3 regions of the Halobacillus sp. H74 genome follow, and region 3 is predicted to be linked to each of the others. Evidence: predicted binding sites of a transcription regulator. Region 3 holds the regulator's gene; each other region holds the start of a gene.
The links. The regulator LexA, encoded in region 3, represses DNA repair genes until DNA is damaged. The targets are predictions, from matches to a motif close to CGAACATATGTTCG.
Positions count from the first base shown of each region.

Region 1 (5,421 bases), on a different contig from region 3:
GGTACAGTGTCTTCGACCAACTTCTTGCGGGGGCGAAATACACGATTCTGTTTGCTTTGATCATTGCTTTTCTTCGTCTGACTGTCGGCTTTGCCCTTGCTATTCCATACACATTCTTTTTACCTGGAAAAGTCCAGCGAGTATTTGAAAAGCTTGTAGATGGGATGCATTTTCTACCTTTGACGATTATTGCTTACTTGTTACTGAGGCCTGTACTTTGGATGCCGCAAGGAGGATTTACAACAACTGAAACCGAAAGGATACTCTATCAGGGGATCATTTTGACCATTTTGGCCGTTCCGTTAGTCGTAACCTTATTCGGGAATGAAATGAAGCTGATTATGAAAGAAGAGTATGTGACGAGCACGAAGGTCTTAGGAGGAAGTTCCGTTCATCTGCTATGGAAGCACCTCTTGCCACACTTGAGTCCCCGCATGGGGATTGTCTTCGGGCAACAATTTATTCAGACGCTGCTTATTTTCATTCACTTGGGTGTGTTCGAAATTTATTTTGGTGGTACCAAAGTCAGTTATGATCCGTTAATGGGAGATCCGCCTTTGAGTACGACCTACGAATGGTCTGGTTTGATTGGTGCAGCTAAAAATTCACTTATGACAGGGCGTTGGTGGTTGATTATCCCTGCACTTCTCAGCTTTGTTATCATCATTGTATCGATGCAGCTGATCATCCAGGGCATCAAGGAAATACAACAGAAAAGGGTAGGGGTAGTTGTAGAGAAATCGAATGGGCTCAAAAGGTTATTTTCCCGACGTACAGAAAACAAGGCCTCTGCTCGTGATACACATGAAGATCGTTTTGTATTCCTGCAAAAAGTATCAGGTGATTCATACCGGGAAAGGGATAAGAGATGACTTTTAAGGAGATTGAACAAACGTTTGATCAAGTGTTGGCAGAAACGATAGGTGATTGAGAGAGCTTTCTCTAAAACTTCCCCGGCTTTGTATGTTAAAATGGGACAAAATAATAGGTGGAAAGAAGAGGAGGATCACTTCATTATGAAGGAATTTGATCAGTTCAAAAGCAAAGGTGAAGGAAATGATAAAAAGAAAAACCAATTCACCATCATCAAAGATGACTCTACAGACGGCCATGGCGGCTATGGCGTAGGATCGATCAGTCTTGAAAATATGACCCCTGTCATCGTTGATCCGAATGAGGAGGAAGCCTACGTTGACATGGGTGCATTACACGCCCGTAGTAAAGTAGAGAAGCGGATCAAGTTCATTACAGATCGTGACGTAGTGAAAAATGGACTCTTGTATTGGATCGTCTGGGTCACCGTCGATTATCAGGAAGGCAGACCTTGTTATCATGGGGTAGCAGCAAGTGAAATTGTGGTTGACCGTGCCATCAAGCGGGGTTACAAGTTGATGCCTGAACATGTAAACCATATGGATAAATCCTTGAAGGGCCATTTCGTATTGGATCACCTTGATGACAAATCCAAAGGGATTCTCGCAGATTATTTACGCGACTTCAAGCCGGATCTATGGGAAAATACAAGACAAGAATTGAAAGATTCTTTAGCCGCAGAATAATGTGAAGAGACTCCCTGAATACGGGTGGACACTGAAAAAACTTCCCAACCCAGAGGAGTTTTTTAAAGTTTGTTGTCGCTTCTCACGGATCGCTTGTCGGTGAATGTTTGCCGCGGGCACGGCTTCAGCTAACTTGGTCAAGAGGATTGCTTGACCAAGCGGATTTTCGGCTCGCGCTGTTCCCACAGGCGTCACCACCGAAAGCTCGTGGAATCGACAGAGGCCCATCTAAAAAGAGTGATTTTCTTGTCCATTAAAAGAAGCCGAGTTGAACGATAAAACCGTCCAGCTCGGCTTCTTTATTTGATGCATAACTCAAAACGTTGCAGTTCTTCAGTAGCCTTTGAATAAGGGGGCTCTTTTTTGGTGCGGGAAATTATAAATGACCAGCCTGCGAATATTTATTGCTGTAAATAAGTGATAATTGCCGTAAATAAGTGAAAATAAAAATCATGAGTTAAACCTGAGTATTATCAACGTTTGAGACATCATTCCTGAAACTCCCAGTTTACGCCCTTCAGTTTTATGATATTATAAGAACAAACGTTCGTATTATAGGAGGGGCAATATGGATAATCGAAATCGCGATCGGGGAACGATCAAGTGGACATCGCTTATGTTACCGGAACATGTGGAGATGGTGAAACAACTTTGGAAAGAGGACCAGCGCGTAGAAAAAGGAATCATCGATGAACAGAAGGCCGTCGAAATTGATTTTTTAATGCAAAGAGCCTTGAAGGATGATCTGACAGTCAAAATGAGGATTTACAACGGGTTCGAGTATGAAGATGTGTTAGTGAAACTGGAGCGTGTGAATAAGGTGGATCGAATTGTTTCGGGAGTGAATTGGAAGACGAAAGAAAATATTCGTTTAGCTCTTGATGACATTGCAGATCTTTCCATTTTGTAATGGAATCAACTTTGTTCACAAAATGTTCATGAAAAATTCATGGAATCGGGACGGCGAATCTTGACGAATGAGCAGCCGTGGTAATATATTAAGTAACACATGGGTTATACATGTATTACTAGGACAAAGAAAGCGACCGGTTATGCCGGTCGCTTTCTTTGTCTTTTTTTAATCTACTTCAAATGTTTGCTTATCAGAAGAACCAGTCGACGACATCTTTAAACCATGGATCGTTCTTGAATTCATCTTCCAAGTCCTTGCTCTCGTCTCCGCCACAAACTTCCTCAGGTATAACAGATTTTTCCATATAAACCAAGCGCTCTTGCGGGCAGTTGGGTCCTGAGAGAGCTCCAGTTTCTGGGTCAATATAGACACCTTTGACCCCTGGGGGTGGAATGAATGCGGCTGTTGGGAGGGACTCGTGAACGGCTTCCATCGTATCGGCCCAAATGGCTTTCGCATAGCGATGATCATTGAACCCCTCTAATGAGTGGCCACCTTTATCATAGCCCACCCATACTCCAGAGGAATATTGTGGACTGAAACCGATCATCCAGCTATCTGTGTCGGTTGTTCCTGATTTCCCTCCATACATCCGTGTGAGCTTTCCTTTAATTGGTGATCCTGTCACGGAAGCATATTCAGCATCAAGCGACGAATCGAACATTCCAGTCATCATATGAGTGACGGTAAAGGCTCGTTCCGGATCGATCGAGTCATCATTGTTGTAAACCGGTTGATATTCGTAAAGCACATTATCATGACGGTCAGTAATCTTACTTATGGTGTGCCCTTCTAATGATTCTGAACCTTTGATCATTTTTCCATAGGCGCTCATCATGTCATAGAGAGAGATGGAAGAGTAGCCTAAGGCAAGGGAAGCACGTGGCTTCAAGTCTTCTTCAATACCGAAAGTCTGAAGAGTGTCTACAAGCTTCTCTGGTCCGATATCCAGGTGTGTGGATACTGCGTAAATGTTATCGGAGACCGCAAGTGCCTGAGCCATGGTCACCGGTTTTTCTGCGTACTGGTCGTTGAAATTAGACGGTTCATATGGCTCTGGTGAGCCTTCAATATCAAATTCAGTCTGTTTACTTTCGATCATCGTCACAGGAGAATAGCCTTCTGCTAATGCCGCATAGTAGAGGAATGGCTTAATGGTCGATCCGATCGCCCTTTTTGCTTGAGTAGCTCTGTTGAAAGGACTTTCCTCGTAATTTTTACCTCCGATTAAGGCTGTGATTGCCCCTGTATGGCTGTTCATGACAGCCGCTGCCACCTGGATTTCATCATCGTCAGGAATGTTTCTTTTTGCTTTATCCTCTAAAATTTGCTGGTGTTCTTCCACCAGGGTTGTTTGAATATGGTACCCACCTGTTTCAACACTCTCCCTGTCCACTCCTAAAAGCTCTGCCGCTTCCTCCACTACTTGATCTTGAAAATATGGAGCGGTATCTTTATTGTCTGATTCTTGAGTTGTAGAATAAACCAGACTTGCTTCCACCGCTTCTCTTTTCTCAGAAGAACTGATGTAGCCGTTGCGTTCCATTTCTGCTAGAATCTGCTGCTGTCTCGTTTCAGCATTTTCTTCATTCGTCAAAGGAGAATAGTAACTGGGGCCTTTGGGTACACCAGCGAGCATAGCCGCTTCGGTCAAAGTGAGATCTCCAGCGTTCTTGTTGAAGTAATGACGGCTGGCTGCTTCTATCCCGTAAGCTCCATGACCGTAATAGATGGTGTTCAAATACCCTTCCAAAATCTCATCCTTGTTGTAGAAAATCTCTAAACGTATAGCATATAAAGCTTCATGAATTTTTCGTGTCCACGTTTTGTCGTGAGAAAGGTAAAGGTTTCGTGCATACTGCTGAGTGATCGTGCTTGCGCCCTCGGCCATGCGCATTTGTCGCAAGTCAGTCAGGGCAGCGGCAGCGATTCGTTTAAGATCGAAACCGAAGTGTTCATAAAAGCGCCGGTCTTCAATGGCTAAAGTAGCTTCTTTAATTGCTTCTGGCATATCTTCAATATCAATCCAATACCGCTCTTCTGCCCCGCGGTCCTCACCGATGATTTCGCCATTTTTACCGTAATAGACGGTATTCTGCTCAGTCATAAGAGAAGGAGGGCCTTGCGTGATGGCAAAAATAAGCACAACGATAGCGCCTATGAGGGCAGCAATCGCACTGAAAAAAGATAGTTTAATACCAAGCTTCATCCACCTGTATGAAAATCTGAGAAATGATAGCATTCTGTTTATACTCCCCACTGTTATGAATGTGTAAGTATTTGTTCAACTTTTATAAAGACTGCTATTATTATGGGAGAATAAGTAGTAAAATAAACTTCTTGTATGTTTTTTTATATTAAATGGAAAGATCCATAGATGAAAAAGGAGAATGTAACATGGGTACATGGTTTACCGAAAAACAAACCGATCATTTCGGGATTACAGCGAAAGTCAATCGTTCGCTCCATAGTGAGAAAACTGATTTTCAAGATTTGGAAATACTTGAAACAGAAGAATGGGGAAATATGCTTGTCTTAGATGACATGGTCATGACAACAGAGAGAGATGAGTTCGTTTATCACGAAATGCTCGCCCATGTTCCGTTATTCACTCATCCAAGTCCTAAGAAAGTATTAGTAGTCGGGGGCGGTGATGGTGGAGTCATCCGGGAAGTATTGAAACACTCCAGCGTCGAGAAAGCGGTACTCGTGGAAATTGATGGGAAAGTCATTGAATACTCAAAGAAATATTTGCCGAACATCGCTGGTGCACTAGATGATGAGCGTGTGGAAGTGAAAGTGACGGATGGATTTATGCACATTGCAAAAAGTGAACGTGAATACGATGTCATCATGGTTGATTCTACCGAACCTGTTGGACCAGCAGTGAGCCTTTTTTCAAGAGGTTTTTATGAGGGGATTTCAAAAGCGTTGAAAGAGGATGGGATC
Region 1 covers NZ_JBQQCI010000001.1:124,174-129,594, reverse strand. The annotation lists gene ACTWPX_RS00695 (ABC transporter permease subunit) at 1-872, shown strand, start outside; gene ACTWPX_RS00690 (YwhD family protein) at 1,017-1,559, shown strand; gene ACTWPX_RS00685 (hypothetical protein) at 1,545-1,757, opposite strand; gene ACTWPX_RS00680 (YolD-like family protein) at 2,128-2,469, shown strand; gene ACTWPX_RS00675 (transglycosylase domain-containing protein) at 2,663-4,681, opposite strand; gene speE (spermidine synthase) at 4,870-5,421, shown strand, end outside.
Region 1: a site for LexA is predicted at 2,096-2,109, ahead of ACTWPX_RS00680 (YolD-like family protein). Genes of this name have one in related genera too.

Region 2 (5,421 bases), on a different contig from region 3:
ATGAGGTGAGATCTTCACGTGATCAAAAGAAAGTGGACATATGCCTGGCAGATTTGCGTCGTGCTGCGAAAGGGACCGACAATGTGATGCCGCACATTGTCGATGCCGTAAAGGTGTATGCAACTGTTGGAGAAATCGCAAATGTATTACGTGATGAATTTGGAGAATATACCGGAATGTAGGAAGGGATGAAGAGGATGAAACCAATACGTGTACTCATAGCAAAACCAGGGCTGGATGGACATGATCGAGGGGCTTTGATTATCGCCCAGGCGCTCAGAGATCATGGTATGGAAGTGATCTATACTGGCCTGCGTCAATCAGCCATCCAGATTGCTCGAGCAGCTATACAGGAAGATGTCGATGTCGTCGGCCTCTCGTCTTTATCTGGAGCTCACAAGTCGTTATTTCCAAAAGTGGTAGAAGCACTTGCAGAGGAAGGAGCAGCGGATATTCCAGTTATCGGCGGAGGTGTCATCCCAGCTGAGGATATTCCTTATTTAGAAGAAAAAGGGGTCAACAAGATTTTCACAAGTGGCTCGCCAACAGATGCGATTGCCATTTATATTAAACAAATGATGCAAAAAGAAATAATCAAAGAACCAAAGAAAGTCGCGCATATCGGGATTGCTGTCGAGAGCATCGAAGCCGTGATACCTTTCTACCAAAATATATTAGGCCTTGAACTGGAAGCCGTCGAACATGTTGAAGCGGAACAAGTCCGTGTAGCTTTCCTAAGAATAGGGGAAACGAAGTTTGAATTGCTGGAACCGCTCAGTGAAGAGTCGGCGATTCAGTCCTTTTTAACGAAAAAGGGTGAAGGGGTCCATCATATAGCGCTTGAAGTCGATGATATTCATACCCGACTGAAACAATACAAAGACCAGGGCATACGCATGATAAATGAGGAACCGAAATTAGGCGCGCGCAATAGTCAAATCGCTTTTTTGCATCCGAAAGCAGCAAACGGCGTCTTGTTCGAGTTATGCCAGCAGGATGAGGAGGAGTGATTGTAAATGGACATTTTCGATAAGATTAATGAACTGTATGATAAACGTCGCCAGGTTGAAATGGGCGGTGGTGATGAGCGAATTGAGAAACAGCATGAAAAAGGCAAGTGGACCGCACGTGAACGGATCGACTATTTGCTAGATGAAACCTCATTCATTGAGCTGAATCCATTCACAGAACACCGTCATGATGCATTTGGTATGGATGGGAAATCAGCCCCCGGCGAAGGGGTCGTTACCGGTTTTGGAAAAATTGGCGGACGTGATATTTATTTGTTCGCACAGGATTTCACAGTGTATGGCGGAGCCTTGGGAGAAATGCACGCGAAAAAAATTGCAGCAGTCATGGATTTAGCGGCTAAGAATGGTACACCATTCATCGGTCTGAATGATTCTGGAGGAGCGCGGATACAAGAAGGCGTTTCTTCGTTAGATGGTTATGGTCAGGTTTTCTATCGTAACTCGATATACTCAGGGGTCATCCCGCAAATATCAGTCATTATGGGCCCATGTGCCGGTGGTGCGGTTTATTCTCCTGCCATTACTGACTTTGTCATCATGGTGGAGAAAACATCCCAAATGTTTATTACAGGACCGAAAGTCATTGAAACAGTGACAGGAGAACAAATATCAGCGGAAGATCTTGGTGGCGCAGGCGTACATAATTCATTGAGCGGCAATGCCCATCTGAAGACGAATGATGAAGCTTCTGCTCTTGAAGCAGTAAAGAATCTCGTCAGTTATCTGCCCCAAAATAATCAAGAAAAAACACCCATAGCAGAGATAGAGAAAACGGATGATTTTCGACCAGATATCACGGACAAAATTCCGTTTGACCCGATTCGTCCTTATGATGTCAGAATCATCATTGATGAAGTAGTCGATCCAGACTCATTTTTTGAAATCCATAAAGATTTCGCAAAGAACATCGTTGTCGGCTTTGCCCGTTTGCAAGGCAAAACGGTAGGGCTTGTATGTAATCAGCCGAAATATATGGCCGGAGGTCTCGACATCGACTCAAGCGATAAAGCAGCTCGCTTTATCCGTACATGTGATTCATTCAATATTCCTTTGATCACATTTGAAGATGTGACAGGCTTTTTCCCTGGTATTAAACAGGAGCATGGAGGTATTATCCGGCACGGAGCAAAAATACTTTATGCCTACTCGGAAGCTACTGTTCCCAAGCTGACTGTAATTACAAGAAAAGCCTATGGTGGGGCATATGTGGCACTTAATAGTAAGTCGATTGGTGCTGACCTCGTCTATGCATGGCCGAATGCTGAAATCGCTGTGATGGGCCCTGAAGGCGCAGCAAATATCATTTTTGCCAAAGAAATCCGTGAGAGTGATACTCCAGATGAAACACGGCAGAACAAAATCAATGAATATCGTGAGCGCTTTGCCAACCCATATGTAGCGGCTGGTTTAGGAATGATTGATGATGTGATCGATCCGAGGGAAACGCGTTCGACACTGATCAATGCTCTAGATATGCTGAAGAACAAACGTGAGGATCGTCCTTATAAAAAACATGGGAACATCCCTCTCTGATTGACACCATTCCCGAGTTCCGCTAACGTACTAAGAGGAATGGGTTTACATATGAAGGAGGATAATATTTATGGTAGCGATTAATAAAGAACGCTTGCTTGAAGAGTTTCTTGAATTGGTGCAAATCGATTCAGAAACGAAATATGAATCTGAAATTGCTAAGGTTTTGAAGAAGAAATTTGAATATCTTGGTCTTGAAGTATTAGAAGATGAAGCCGCATCTGTGACAGGTCACGGAGCCAATAATCTGATTTGTAATTTGAAAGGGTCTAAAGAAGCAGCAGATACCATCTACTTCACTTCCCACATGGATACGGTAGTCCCAGGGAACGGCATCAACCCTGCTGTGGAAGATGGATATATTGTAACGGATGGTACGACAATTCTTGGAGCAGATGATAAAGCAGGAGTCGCGGCAATCTTAGAAGCGATCCGTTCGTTAAAAGAACAAAGCGTTGAACATGGGGATCTCCAGTTCGTTATCACTGTAGGTGAGGAAAGTGGTCTTGTAGGTGCTAAAGCACTGGACAGCTCATTATTGAAAGCTAAATTCGGCTATGCCATCGATAGTGATGGTCAAGTAGGAAACATTATCATTGCAGCCCCGACTCAGGCTAAAATTAATGCAATAGTGAAGGGGAAGACCGCGCATGCAGGTGTCGCTCCTGAGAAGGGGATCTCTGCGATTACACTGGCATCTCGTGCGATAGCAAAAATGCCTTTGGGACGCATCGATGATGAAACAACAGCGAACATCGGTCGATTTGAAGGTGGTCAGAAAACGAATATTGTCTGCGATCATGTGGAGGTTTTAGCCGAAGCGCGTTCCTTGAATCCAGATAAGATGGAAGCCCAAGTAGAGAAAATGAAAAAAGCATTCACAGAAACTGCGGAAGAGATGGGTGGAGAAGTAGATATTGATATCGAAATCATGTACCCTGGTTACAAACAGCAGGCAGGAGACGAAGTTGTAGAAGTAGCTCGTTCTGCTGCTGCACGAATCGGTCGTGAAAGCCAATTGCTTACAAGCGGGGGCGGCAGTGACGCAAACGTAATTGCTGGACACGGCGTTCCGACTGTCAACCTAAGTGTTGGCTATGAAGAGATTCATACGACAAATGAGCGGATGCCTGTCGGTGAACTTGAAAAAATTGCAGAATTTGTGACAGCGATTATCGAAGAAGTCGCGCAATAAGAGATGGTGGATGCCTCCAGGATATGGAGGCATTTTTTTAATAACTTAGGAAATGGTGAATTCAATCAATATGTTACAGGAAAACTTCGATGACAATTGCGTTCGATGGGACTCCTATTGGACAGAGGAAAGGAACCTCATGTTATAATAGAACAAATGTTCCAATGGAGGAAGAAGAGTATGGAGTCCAGGTGGTATCCGAAAAAAGGCCGTGTTATTTTCCATGTTGATATGAACAGTTTCTATGCGTCCGTAGAAGCGGCTTTCGACCCGAGTTTGAAAGGGAAACCTCTCGCAATCGCAGGGAACCCCGAAGAACGTCGCGGAATCGTTGTCACAAGCAGCTACGAAGCAAGAAAATACGGAGTGAAAACAACGATGCCTGTCGGTGAAGCAAGACGTTTGTGCCCTGATCTGCTCGTCATGCGTCCGAACTTCGAACGGTATCGGACGGCTTCCAAAGAGATTTTCAAAATTCTTGCAGACGTAACATCTCTCATCCAGCCTGTTTCGATCGATGAGGGTTATATGGATATAACAGCTTGTGAAGACCAGGGTTCTCCCCCGGTCATTGCTGAGCGCATTCAACAGCGGATTGCAGATGAACTGGATTTGCCCTGCAGCATCGGCATTGCTCCAAACAAATTTTTAGCGAAGATGGCCTCTGACATGAAAAAACCGATGGGGATTACAATCTTGAGAAAAAGGGACTTACGCCATAAGTTATGGCCTCTTCCCATCGAAGAAATGTATGGTGTCGGATCAAAGACAGCAGAAAAATTGCGGAAAATGGAAATAGAAACGATCGGGCATTTAGCGGATCATCCTGTACTTGACTTGAAACAAGTGCTGGGGATAAACGGGGAACGGTTGCAAAACAGAGCAAATGGAATAGATGACAGGCATGTAGATCCCGACGCTGTCCACGAATTCAAAAGCATCGGTACATCTACGACGCTCCCTGAAGATACCACCGACGATGCAGAAATCCAGGCGGTCCTGCGTCGTTTATCCAATAAAGTAGAAGCTCGTATGAAAAACAAAAAAGTACTTGCGAGAAATGTGCAGCTGATGATTCGTTACTACGATCGTAAAACTGTCACAAGAAGCCGGCAATTGCAGGAATTCATCCATACATCCGAGGATCTTTTTCAAACAGCAATGCAGCTCTTTGATGAACATTGGAACCAGCAGCCCGTGAGACTCTTAGGTGTGACAGCAAGTGATTTGGCCGAGAAATCAGAGGTGACACAGCAGCTGGATTTATTCAACTACCAGCAATATGCAAGTAAAGAAAAGCTTTACAAAACCATTGATGATCTTACTGAAAAATATGGAAGTAATCCTTTCCGTAAATTAAGTAATCCTAATGAAAACCAAGTGACGACAAGCTTTCAAAAGGATTTTCTCGATGATTTCAAAAAATGATTACCAGGCATGACTCCTCCTTTCTTGTTTCATACTAAACAGGAAGGGAGGAGTTTTTTATGGGTAGAGATCGTCAAGAGAAAAAATTGAAACGATCCGGAAAAGTTGAATCTGATCGTGACCAGAAATTGAGCTATAATGGGGCGACTATGTTGGAAGGCCCAGAAGAAGCTCGTAAACGCAGATAAGCTGAAGGAGGCGGATTCTTATGGGTGGACGACGCATGGGACCGAA
Region 2 covers NZ_JBQQCI010000005.1:297,989-303,409, forward strand. The annotation lists gene ACTWPX_RS13815 (acyl-CoA mutase large subunit family protein) at 1-182, shown strand, start outside; gene mce (methylmalonyl-CoA epimerase) at 198-1,010, shown strand; gene ACTWPX_RS13825 (acyl-CoA carboxylase subunit beta) at 1,017-2,564, shown strand; gene ACTWPX_RS13830 (M20/M25/M40 family metallo-hydrolase) at 2,635-3,759, shown strand; gene ACTWPX_RS13835 (DNA polymerase IV) at 3,940-5,187, shown strand; gene ACTWPX_RS13840 (YpzI family protein) at 5,247-5,375, shown strand; gene ACTWPX_RS13845 (small acid-soluble spore protein P) at 5,396-5,421, shown strand, end outside.
Region 2: a site for LexA is predicted at 3,909-3,922, ahead of ACTWPX_RS13835 (DNA polymerase IV). Genes of this name have one in related genera too.

Region 3 (5,421 bases):
TTGTTTGAACCGGCAAGATCGGCACTACCACCGAAGAAATAAGGGATTGCATCAGATAAAGCATTAATCGCACCCCCGGAAGCTGCACGGGTTGCAGGACTGTCCTCACCAACTGTATAAGAAGGCAGTTCTTTGTCCCATCCTTCTGGCAGCTCACCACGGATGGCTGCTTCCAGCTCTTTCCCAAGCTCAGGATATGCTTCTTTATATTGAGTCATCAAATCATTCCAGGACTGCTCTTTATCTTGACCATTTTCCTGTACTTTCTCTTTGAAATCTTGATAAACTTCATCAGGTACATGGAAAGGTTCATGACCCCATTCATAAAATTCTTTAGCTGCAGTCACTTCATCTTCACCTAAAGGTGCACCATGAGAATCAGATTTACCGGATTTGTTTGGAGAACCGTAGCCGATAACTGTTTTAACTTCGATCATAGTCGGCTGATTCGTATTCGCTCTCGCCTTTTCCAGCGCTTTCGTAATTTCTTCTGTATCTGTGCCGTTTTCAACACGGATAACCTGCCATCCATAAGCTTCATAGCGTTTTTCAACACTCTCACTGAAAGAGCGATCCAGATCACCATCAAGCGAAATATCATTTGAATCATAAAGAACGATTAATTTACCAAGACCAAGGTGGCCAGCTAAAGAGGCGGATTCTTGGGACACACCTTCCATCAAATCTCCATCGCCGCAAATCGTATAAGTGTAATGATCTACTACATTGTAGCTCTCGCGGTTGTATTTAGCTGCCAGATGGGCTTCAGCCATCGCCATACCAGTTGCCATAGCGATCCCTTGTCCAAGAGGGCCTGTCGTAGCCTCGACTCCATCCGTGTGACCAAACTCAGGGTGACCGGGAGTTTTGGAATCCCACTGACGGAAAGACTTCAAATCGTCCATCTTCACATTATATCCTGAGAGGTGTAATAGACTGTAAAGCAGCATAGATCCATGCCCTGCTGATAATACAAAACGGTCACGGTTGAACCATTCAGAATTATTCGGGTTGTGATCCATGAATTTCGTCCATAGTGTGTAAGCCATCGGTGCAGCCCCCATAGGCATCCCCGGGTGACCAGAGTTTGCTTTTTCTACTGCATCGATCGTAAGTGTTCTGATCGTATTGATTGATGTTTGTTCAAGGCTGTTAGCCATGTCCAACATTCCCCTTTCTGTTCAGGTATATGTACCATGTATTATCCTATAATGAAAATCCATTTGAAACAAGCATAGGATGAACTTTCTTAAAGATCTTCCCTATACTTTCCCCTTAAATGATGGAATTAAACAGACGTTCATTCGCTACTGAAACGTTCCTTAAGAGTGATTCAAAAACAGGAAGATGAGGTTTTCAGCTCTGACTAAGAGCGTCTCATTAAAGGTTGTCATTGATCTTTCATAATAATCTTTACCAGTATCTTTTCTTCTATTTTGTTATAGCCGTTTTCAATTTCCGGGAGAAACAAAAAAGAAAGCACTCTACTGCAATAGAGTGCTCATGGAAACAGTTAGTTCTTTTTCTCATTTTCCTGCATTTGTTTAAGTTTTTTCGGTGTAACATCTGTACCTTCAGGATCGATGACAGTGACACCTTTCAATTGGTTCTTAAAGGATTGACGAGCATTTTTCAGATATTCTTGTCTTAATTTCTGTTGTTCATTCTTTTCCTCTTTCGACAATTCTTGTTGTTTTGATTTATTGGCTAACTCGTTGATTCGATTGATTTTCTCTTTGGATAACATAAGATCCTACTCCTTTATATATAGTCTGGACCGTAAAAACATGAAAAAGACAAGCAGCCTTTAAGACTCTTGTCATTTAAGTATATATTAACTTGCTTATTCTTCTTTTTCAAGCGATAGATATTCCTTATATCTACGGTGGACCGTCGCTTTAGAAACATCGTAACCCAAGCCTCTCAGAGTGGCAGCGATATCTTTGAACGTCAGGTTATTCCTTCGCAAACGAACTACTTCTTCAATGGGAAATTCTATACGTTCACGTCCCGGGGCTAAATGTTGATTCGAAAGGTTGGAAGCCGGGTCATAGCCATGATCTACTGCTTTTCTCATCCCTCTGCGTATTTTCATATTATGGATTTTTCTTTGATATTCTTCAACAATGCCTACGATTTGCAGGACCATCGAGTCAGATTCTGAAAGCTCCAGCTCCCCTTCATGGGAAAGGGAAAATATTTTCACTTCCAAACGATTCAATTGATGGAAAAGTGCTATTTTCGTATTCCCGCGCCCGAGTCTGGTTTCATCTTGGATCAGCAGACCATCTGCTTCCCCTTCTGAAAAATAGGACAGCAGGCGGAAAATCCCCTCGCGCTCGATGTCATACCCACTCGCTTGTTCTTGGATGCATTCGACCACTTCCATCCCATGGACTTGTGCCATGTTTGCAAGCTCTGTCTTTTGTCTGTTCAATGAGGTTACCTGTGCCTCTTTTTCCGTGCTGACACGACAATATAATAGTACTTTCATGATGCCTGATCCTTCCTCCTATAAGTTCTACGACTGATTTCTTACCCGCTCGTAACCATAGAATAATAGAGAAAGGCAAAACTCACAACGAACAATAATAAATAAGTGTAATCAAGTTTGGATAATTTGTTGAACATGATTAATCCCTCCGTTTTAAGAACGAACGTTCCCTTAGAACCTGTGTTCGCATTTGTTGATTACCATTATAGACGAATGTGTGTTCTTGTCAACTTGTATTTTTCGAACGCTTGTTTGTGTTTTTGAAATGACCGTGGTACAATGTGGTTACTATAATCCTATGTACGAGGTGCTAATCTATGAGTAAACTTTCAAAGCGGCAGCAAGAGATATTAGATTTTATTAAAGAACAAGTATTAATGAAAGGTTATCCACCATCAGTAAGGGAAATCGGAGAATCTGTCGGGCTGGCTTCCAGCTCTACCGTACATGGACATCTATCCAGACTGGAGAAGAAAGGGTATATCCGCCGGGATCCTACTAAGCCAAGAGCAATAGAAGTCATCGAATTAGAAGAAGATCATAGCATACCGAGAAGTGAAGCCTCTTATGCCCCAGTGATAGGTAAAGTTACGGCAGGGTCTCCTATCACTGCAGTTGAAAATATCGAAGAATACGTGCCGCTCCCAGACACATTAGCAGGATCAGACGACAATACATTCGTCCTTATCGTGCAAGGGGAAAGTATGATCGAAGCAGGAATATTGAATGGAGACATGGTGATAGTCAGACAACAGCAGACAGCTCAAAATGGAGATATAGTCGTTGCAATGACAGAAGATGAAGAAGCCACTGTCAAACGCTTCTTTAAAGAGAAGAACCATATCCGCCTTCAGCCTGAAAATGCCACGATGGAACCGATCATCTTGAACGATGTATCGATTCTAGGAAAAGTCGTCGGTTTATATCGCACAGTTCATTAAAAAGACGAGGGGATTCCCCTCGTCTTTTTGCTATCTCATACTATTTATAAATAGAATCGTACATTCACTTCTCTGGCCATCAATCTTTCTATATATTATGACGCTACAGTTTCCAAAAAGACTATAATAAGTTTCTGACCTTCCACTAGACTCTTTCATTATGTACAAGCGCACATTTCTTCTCCATCGTGACAATCTCCCATCCTCTTGTCTATTTCTCTCATACTCTATTAGTAAATAGTGTAAAGGAGTGAAATAAATGAGTTGTAAATGTAAAAAAAGCAACTGTGTCTGTGAAAAGGTAAGAAAAATTGCCGCAGCACAGGACGAAGTTGCCAATAATGATTGCTGTCGTGCTGGTTCATGTGAGAAATCACTAAGAGATTTGCTTTCTCCTGCAGCGAATGGGAACGGAAATGACACGATTCCGTTCATGCTTCTATGTGGATGTGAAAGTGCACTTTCCGGTTTGCTTCCGTACTTTGCCTGGGGAGTAAGAAATGTCAACACATCCTGCTTCGGTCCCATTCCGTCTCCATTTTTCCGTGTTAAGAAAATCAAAGAGGATGACAAATGCTGCGCGGTTTTAGAACTGCTGTATCCGAGCTTGTGTGACGAAACACCAGATTCATTGCTAGACTTCATCGAATATGATGGATGGTTTGCAACAGGGGCTTGTGTAGAAGTGGATCTTAGTAACTTCACTGGTATCACGTGTTTCCCACCAACAACAACGATGACACCTACTGCTAGTAATATGCAAGCAGGTATCAATGCTGTTAATGCTCTACGCAATCAGCAAGCTAAATAATCAGGGGACACCTTGTATGATTTAAATGATAAAGCGACCTTACACTATGATAAGGTCGTTTTATTTATGTGTGACGGGTACTTAAATTCATGCTACTTTCTCTCTACTATACAGAGTAATCCAACTAAGGAGCTTTTCTATTCATCTTTTCAGGGCGGTGTATCCATTCATCCCGCAGCGTACAAAAAAGCCTCAACACGAAGAGTGTTGAGGCTTTTGTAAATATTAATAAGTTTGTAAGTATTGTTCACGTTCCCATGGATGAACCTGAGTACGGAACATATCCCATTCGATTTCCTTCGCTTCAATGAAGTGTTCGAAAAGGTGTTCCCCAAGTGCTTCAACCATGATCGGGTCTTGTTGCAACTCTTCAAGCGCATCATAAAGGGTAGCAGGAAGGTCTTTCACGCCATGAGCTTCACGTTCTTTTTTATCCATAACGTAGATATTACGATCGACAGGTGCTGGGGCTTCTAATTTATTTTCCACACCGTCGAGTCCGGCCGCAAGCAATACCGCCATGGCCATATAAGGGTTGGCCGCTGGATCGACACTACGTACTTCGATACGTGTGCTTAACCCACGTGAAGTCGGTACACGTACAAGCGGGCTTCGGTTTTGTCCAGACCAGGCGACATAACATGGCGCTTCATATCCTGGAACTAGACGCTTATACGAGTTGACTGTAGGATTCGTCACGGCTGTGAAGTTTGTTGCGTGTTTAATGATTCCTGCTGTGAACTGGTAAGCTACTTCAGAGAGCTGCTCTTTTCCATTTTCTTCAAAGAAGGCGTTACCATCTTTATTGAATAGGGACATGTTTGCGTGCATCCCGGATCCATTTACACCGAATAATGGTTTAGGCATGAATGTAGCATGTAAACCATGTTGACGTGCAATCGTTTTGACAACCAGTTTAAATGTCTGAATGTCATCACAATGTTTCACAGCATCGGAGTATTTAAAGTCAATCTCGTGCTGTCCCGGAGCTACTTCGTGGTGGGAAGCTTCAATTTCAAAACCTATTTCTTCAAGTTCAAGAACGATATCCCGACGACAGTTCTCGCCCAAATCGGTCGGTGCTAAATCAAAATATCCACCTTTATCATTGAGCTCCATCGTAGGATTTCCTTTTTCATCCAATTTAAACAGGAAGAATTCTGGTTCTGTTCCAA
Region 3 covers NZ_JBQQCI010000002.1:216,130-221,550, reverse strand. The annotation lists gene tkt (transketolase) at 1-1,160, opposite strand, end outside; gene ACTWPX_RS04320 (DUF896 domain-containing protein) at 1,514-1,747, opposite strand; gene ACTWPX_RS04315 (YneB family resolvase-like protein) at 1,844-2,494, opposite strand; gene lexA (transcriptional repressor LexA) at 2,812-3,435, shown strand; gene ACTWPX_RS04305 (CotY/CotZ family spore coat protein) at 3,695-4,246, shown strand; gene glnA (type I glutamate--ammonia ligase) at 4,472-5,421, opposite strand, start outside.